Regions from separate parts of the Deferrisoma palaeochoriense genome, predicted to be linked through region 2. Evidence: riboswitches for the same ligand, from Rfam matches in the RefSeq annotation. Region 2 holds a riboswitch; the other holds the start of a gene.
The links. A riboswitch is a leader RNA that binds a small molecule or an ion and turns the genes downstream of it on or off. The one in region 2 is predicted to bind cobalamin.
Positions count from the first base shown of each region.

Region 1: linked by a shared signal. The riboswitch ahead of ACYQ8L_RS13890 (ABC transporter ATP-binding protein) and the one ahead of ACYQ8L_RS02100 (TonB-dependent receptor plug domain-containing protein) in region 2 are both predicted to bind cobalamin.

Region 1 is NZ_BAAHXI010000054.1:8,291-11,686, reverse strand. It holds gene mtnP (S-methyl-5'-thioadenosine phosphorylase) at 1-39, opposite strand, end outside; gene rlmN (dual-specificity RNA methyltransferase RlmN) at 169-1,212, opposite strand; cobalamin riboswitch at 1,343-1,522, shown strand; gene ACYQ8L_RS13890 (ABC transporter ATP-binding protein) at 1,661-2,563, shown strand; gene ACYQ8L_RS13885 (ABC transporter permease) at 2,560-3,294, shown strand.
Region 2 is NZ_BAAHXI010000004.1:24,819-28,214, forward strand. It holds cobalamin riboswitch at 300-481, shown strand; gene ACYQ8L_RS02090 (hypothetical protein) at 641-898, shown strand; gene ACYQ8L_RS02095 (sirohydrochlorin cobaltochelatase) at 940-1,857, shown strand; cobalamin riboswitch at 1,951-2,132, shown strand; gene ACYQ8L_RS02100 (TonB-dependent receptor plug domain-containing protein) at 2,259-3,396, shown strand, end outside.

The DNA.
Region 1 (3,396 bases), on a different contig from region 2:
CAGGCCGCTTCCTCCGATGATGCCGATCGCCTTGTCCATGAACTCCTCGCTAGGGTCGTTGGTCGTATTGGTCGTAGGTCGCGGGTCGTAGGTCGTTGGTCGCAAGTCGTAGGTCGTTGCGGCCAGGGACGAAAGGGACGGCAGGGACCCAAGCCGCCGCCCAGCCGCCTAGCCGCCTAGCCGCCCTGCCTCATCCGCCTTGAGCTGGCCGCAGGCCGCCAGGATGTCTTCGCCCCGGCTCTTTCGCAGGGTGGCCGTGAAGTTCTTCCGGAGCAAAACCTCCTGGAACGCCGCCACCGCCTCCGGGTCGGGCCGACGGAACGGGCTCTCCGGATGGGGGTTGTAGGCGATCAGGTTCACCTTGCACCGGACGTCCGACAAGAGCCGCACGAGCCGCCGGGCGTCGGCCGGGGTGTCGTTCACCCCGCCCAGCAGCACGTACTCGATGGTGTACCGGTCCCGGGGCGGGAGCGGGCTCTCCCGGAGGGCCGCCAGGAGCTCGGCGATGGGGAACCGGCGGTTCACGGGCATGATCCGATCGCGCACCTCGTCGGTGGTGGCGTTGAGGCTCACGGCCAGGCTCCCCAGCATCTCGGGCGGCAACCGCCGGATCCGGTCGGCGAGCCCGGAGGTCGACACCGTGAGCCGGCGGCGGGTGATGTTGGGCCCGTGGTCGCTCGACAGGATCCGGAACGCCCGCACCACGTTGTCGAAGTTGTGCAGGGGCTCCCCCATGCCCATGAACACCACGTTGGTGATCCGGCGCTCGGGCCCCATGCGGGCCTGTCCCACGAGCACCTGGGCCACGATCTCCCCGGCCGTGAGGTGGCGCCGGAGCCCCAGGGTTCCCGTGCGGCAAAAGGCGCAGCCCATGGCGCAGCCGGCCTGGGTGGACACGCACTGGGTCACCCGGCCCTCGTCGGGCATGAGCACGGTTTCCACCCGCTCGCCGTCGGCGAGTTCCAGGAGGAGTTTTACGGTGCCGTCCCGGCTCACCTGCTCGTGCACCACCCGGGGCACCCGGGCCGAGGCGGCCTCGGCGAGGCGCGCCCGGAGGCGGGCCGAGAGGTCGGTCATGTCCTCGAACCGGGTCACGCCGCGCTTATAGAGCCAGTGCATCACCTGGCGGGCCCGGAACCGCTTCTCCCCCAGCGTCTCGAAGAATCGCTCGAGGCCCTCCAGGTCGTGATCGAACAGGTCGACGGCGGTCATGGTCGTTTCGTAACGCCCCGTTCCAAGGGGATTTGCCGGCCCGGGGCCGGACCCGGCTTTATACCGTGGGCCGCGAAGGCCCGTCAAACGCCCGGCTTGACACATCCGGCCCGGGGGGATAAAAGAACGGTTCAATTTACGTCCGCCGGTGCCCCCAGGGGCTGAAAAGGGAAGTGGGGTGAAAGTCCCCCGCGGACCCGCCGCTGTGAGCGAGGACGACGGGCCACTGGAGCCACTGGCCGATCGGCTGGGAAGGCGGCCCCGAGGACGAATCGCGAGCCAGAAGACCTGCCGGCCGGACGCCCCGCGCGCCAAACCTCCCCGGGTGGATTCGGGAGGGCGGGGAATCCTTGAGGAGCTTCGAAAACGGGAAGCCCGCTCCGTGGTGGAGTGGGCTTTTTTCGTGGGGCTCCGGCCTTTGTAAGGAGATCGCCCGGATCGATCGGGCATGGGGAAGAGCATGCGGGAGGCGAGCGTCGCCGTAGAGCCGCGGGGGGCCGAGCCGGCCCCGGCCGTCGAGGCCCGGGGGCTCGTGAAGCGGTTCGGCAAGGTCCGGGCCCTCGACGGGCTCGACCTCGAGCTGCGGCCCGGGGAGATCTACGGCTTCCTCGGGCCCAACGGGGCCGGCAAGACCACCACGATCCGGATCCTCACGGGGCTTCTGCGGCCCGACGCCGGCACGGCCCGGGTGGGCGGGGCCGACGTGCTGCGGGACCCGGTGGCCGCCAAGGCCCAGATCGGGGTGGTGAGCCAGCAGCTCAACCTCGACCCCGACCTCACGGTGGCCGAGAGCCTCGAACTCCACGGCATCCTCCACGGCATGCCCCGGGCCGAGCGCCGGGCCCGGGCCGCGGAACTCCTGGCCTTCGCCGGCCTGGCCGAACGGGCCCGGAGCCTCGGCCGCACCCTCTCGGGAGGCATGAAGCGCCGGGTCACCATCGTGCGGGCGCTCCTCCACGAACCCCGGATCCTCTTTCTGGACGAGCCCACCGTGGGCCTCGATCCGGCCACCCGGCGCCGGCTCTGGGACCTCATCCGGGCCGTGAACCGCCGGGGGGTCACGGTGCTCCTGACCACCCACTACATCGAGGAGGCCGAGTTCCTGTGCCACCGGGTGGGCATCCTGGACCGGGGCCGGCTGATCGAGGAGGGGGAACCCCGGGCGCTTCTCGCGGAACTCGGCGAGTACGCCGTGGACGTGGTGGGGGACGACGGCACCCGCACCCGGTTCTTTCCGACCCGGGAGGCGGCCCTCGGGTTCCTCAGGCAGGCCCCGGAGGGCGCCGGGCTTCGGCGCACGAACCTGGAGGATCTCTTCCTCCAGCGCACGGGACGGAGGGTGGAGCCGTGAACGGGGTGGCCGGGGTGCTCTACCGGGAGCTTCGGATCTACCGCCGGCGGTGGAAGAAGCACCTGGCGTCCTACGCGGTGTCGCCGTTTTTGTTCCTGGTGGTGTTCGGGTGGGGGCTGGGCCGTCACGTGGAACTCGACGGCGTGGGGTATCTGGCGTTCATGATCCCGGGCCTCGCCACCATGGCGAGCATGACCCAGAGCTACGGCACGGCCACCGAGATCAACATCGCCCGGTTCTACTGGCGGATCTTCGAGGAGTTCCAGATGGCCCCGGTGCCGGCCTGGCAGATCGCCCTGGGCGAGGTGATCTACGGCATGGTCCGGGGGCTCGCGGCCGCCGTGGTGGTGTACCTTCTGGCCTGGCCCTTCGGGGTCCGGCCGCCCCTGAGCCCGACCGTGGGGGCCCTGTTCGGCCTCCACACCTTCGCGTTCGCCTCGGCCGCCGTGACGGCGGCCATGGTGGTGCGAAGCCACGCCGACCAGGGGCACATCAACACGTTCTTCATCGTGCCCATGTCGTTTTTGTGCGGCACGTTCTTCCCGCTCGACCGGCTGCCCGGGTGGGCCGAGGCGCTGGCCTACGGGCTTCCGCTCACCCACTCGAGCCTCACGATCCGGGCGGCGAGCCTGGGCCAGCCCGTGCCCTGGGTCCACGCCGCGGCCCTGGCCGGGTTCGCCGCGGCGTTCTTCGCCTCGGCCGTGTGGGCCGTGCGGCGAAGCAGTTCGTAGATCAGGCTTGGAGGCTAGGAAGCTGGGAGGCTGGAAGGCCGGGAACCGGGAACGGTTTTGGCGTATTTCCTTGCAGCCGTCCGGAGCGGGCACTCAGGCCCC
Region 2 (3,396 bases):
GAAGATCCGGAACTTCCGCTGCCGGCGCGCCGACCTGCCGAGCCGACAACGGCATGCGAAGGCGCGGCGATCGGGTGCCGCACTCGCACCTGGCCGGAACCAGTTCCCCACCCGCCGCCGGCAAGACTCTTGAAAGTAGAAAGTATTAGGACGTTGCCATGGATCTTCGGACCCCTGGCACGTCGGCAGCATGGACGACGGGGGTGGTTTGTCAAGGCGCACCGCCCCGGCGGAGGACTCCACGGGACAGAAATGGCGGTTGACAGGCAGGCGGCCGCCGTCGTATCGTCCGGGACACAATCAGCATGACGCCCGCCGGTGCCCCCCTGGGGCTGAAAAGGGAAGAGGGGTGCGATTCCCCCGCGGACCCGCCGCTGTGAGCGCTGACGAAGGGCCTTGATGCCACTGGCCGAAACGGCTGGGAAGGCGGCCCGGAGGACGACGCGCGAGCCAGAAGACCTGCCGGCAGACGGGCGACCCACGCGAACCTCCCCGGGCCTTTGGGAGGGTGGGACCGCAACCCGGCGCTTCGAAAACGGGAAGCCCGCACGCCATGGCGCGTGCGGGCTTTTTTCGTGGTGCCGGAACCGCCGTCTCGTCCCTCCCCGCTCCGGGGCCAACTCCCACAAGGAGGGACTCGATGAACACCGGAACCGTGCTCTACCTGGCCGACGTCTCCCGCATCGCCGCCGCCGACCCCGCCGAACTGCCCGGGGATCTGGGGCTGGACCCGGAGTGGACCGAGATCGCCGCCTCGGCCCCGGGGTGGCCCACGGTGCCAGACGCCCTGCTGCGCCTCGTGGAACGGGGGGCCGGGCAGGTAACGCTGCGCGTGGCGAGGCCGGGGCCCGGGGGAGGCGTGGAGCTCGGTTGTTTGTGCGAGAGGATTTTTGGTTGAGGCAACCCCTTTTCTCCAACAACGCCCGAAAGGAGGCCCCCATGTTCCGTCGCAGCCGTATCGCCCTCATCCTGTTCTTGGCGTTCGTGTGGGCCCTGCCCGAGTCGGCCCGGGCGGCCCAGATGATGACCCGCACCCTCAAGGACAAACCGGCCATCGTGATCGCGGCCTTCGGCACCAGCACCAAGGCCCAGGTCACCTACGACGCGTTTGAGCGGCAGCTTCGGGAGGCGCTCCCGGGATACGAGGTGCGCTGGGCCTTCACGTCGGAGGTGATCCGGGAACGGGTGAACGCCCGGTGGGCGAAGGAGGGCAGGCCCGAGCGCCTCAAAAGCCTCCAGCAGGCCCTGGCCGACCTGGAGGCCGCCGGGTACACCAAGGCCGTGGTGCAGCCCCTCCACGTCTTTCCCGGCGAGGAGTACGAGGAGGTCTTGCGGATCGTCGAGCGGTTCCCGGACCTGCACATCGAGACCGGCGAAGCCCTTCTCCAGCGCTGGGAGACGGTCCACGAGGTGCTCGAGATCCTTTCGGCCTCGTTCCTGCCGCCGGACGAGGGCTGCAACGTCTTGGCGGCCCACGGAAGCCCCCAGACCCACGTGGGGGCGAACATCGCCTACCTGGGCCTCGACCGGCTCCTGCGCCGCCGGTTCCCCAACGCCTTCGTCGGCACCGTGGAGGGCATCCTGGGCCCCGAGAACGGCCTCGAGCCGGCCAAGGCCTACCGGGTGAAACGGGCCCGGTTCGTGCCCCTCATGTACGTGGCCGGCGACCACGTCATGAACGACATCATGGGCGACGAGTTCGATTCCTGGAAAGAGCAGATGAAGGCGGCCGGGTTCACCGCCGACTGCCCCACCGTGGAACTCGGGGGGGAGCGCTACTACAAGGGGCTCGGGTTCTATCCCGAGATCAACGCGATCTTCATCCGGGAGATCGAGCGGGTCTTGCGCCGCCTGTGACCCAACCCGATCCAACGCTCCTTTCGTCCGGGGGAGGGCACCCCTCCCCCGTCCCTTTTTTCGGAACGGCGGCCCGGACAACGGGGCCGGAACAACGCGAATCTGCCCGCCGGTGCCCCCTTGGGGGCTGAAAAGGGAAGTGGGGTGCAATTCCCCCGCGGACCCGCCGCTGTGAGCGCTGACGAAGGGCCTCGATGCCACTGGCCGAACGGCCGGGAAGGCGGCCCGGAGGACGACGCGCGAGCCAGAAGACCTGCCGGCGCGGGCAACCCACGTGAACCTCCCCGGGCTTTCGGGAGGGTGGGCTCTGTGGTGCTTCAAAAACGGGAAGCCCGCACGCCGGCCATGGTGTGCGGGCCTTTTTCGTAGCCCGATCGGGGGCTCGGTTTCGAGGGGAGCCGATGGAACGCTGCACCCATCGACAACGTGTGGGGAGATCCGTCCGGGCCGTCGTGGGGCTGGCCCTGCTGCCGGCATTCTGCTCCCACCCCGCGCCCGCGGACGAGAGTCCCGTGCTCCAGGAGGTGGTGGTCTCTGCCGAGGTTCCGCCGCCGGAGCAACCACAGACCCCGGAACGCACGGCCGCGGTCACGGTGATCCCGGCCGAGCGCTTCCAGGAGAAGGCCACCTCGGTTCCCGAGGTCCTGGAGCAGTCGGTGGGCCTCACGATCCGCCGGTTCGGCGGCCTGGGCGCGTTCTCCACGGCATCGATCCGCGGGTCCACGGGCCAGCAGGTGGCCGTACTGCTGGACGGCGTGCCGCTGGCCGGCCCCGGCACCGGTCTGGTGAATCTCGGCGACCTTCCGTTGGGCGACGTGGAGCGGATCGAGGTGTACCGGGGCACCTCGCCCCTGCGGCTGCGTTCGCCCGCCATCGGGGGCGTCATCAACGTGGTGACCCGCAGGGCGAAGCCGGGCTGGACCGCCCGGGCCGACGCCACGTACGGATCGTTCGACACCCTGGACGCGCGGGGCGTGGTTTCGTGGAAGGGCGACCGGGTGGGGCTCCTGGCGTCGGGCAGCTACACCTCGTCCGACGGGGACTTCGAGTTCTTGGACGACAACGGCACCCGGGCCAACCCGGACGACGACGAGACCACCACCCGCCGCAACAACGCGTTCTACGCGCGAAACCTGCTGGCCAAGGTCTCCTGGGAACCTTCGCCCCTGCTTCGCCTCGAACTCTCCGACGACTACTTCGACAAGCGCGAGGGCGTGCCCGGGATCGGCTCAAACCAATCGGACACGGCGCGCCTTCGCACCTATCGCAACGTGCTGTCGGTGCGGGCCGTGCGGGATGCCTTCCTCTCCGAGAACCTGGGCGCGGAGCTGTTCCTGCACCGGGTCGACGAGACCACCGCCTTCCTGGACCCGCTGGGCGAGATCGGGGTGGGGCGTCAGGACAATGTGAACGAGACCGTGGCCTGGGGCGGGGAGGGGATCCTCACCTGGTACTGGGGCGAGGCCCAGGTGCTGTCCTTTCTAGGGGCCTACCGAAACGAGCGGGCCGAGTCCCGGGACGAACTCACCGAGCCGTCCC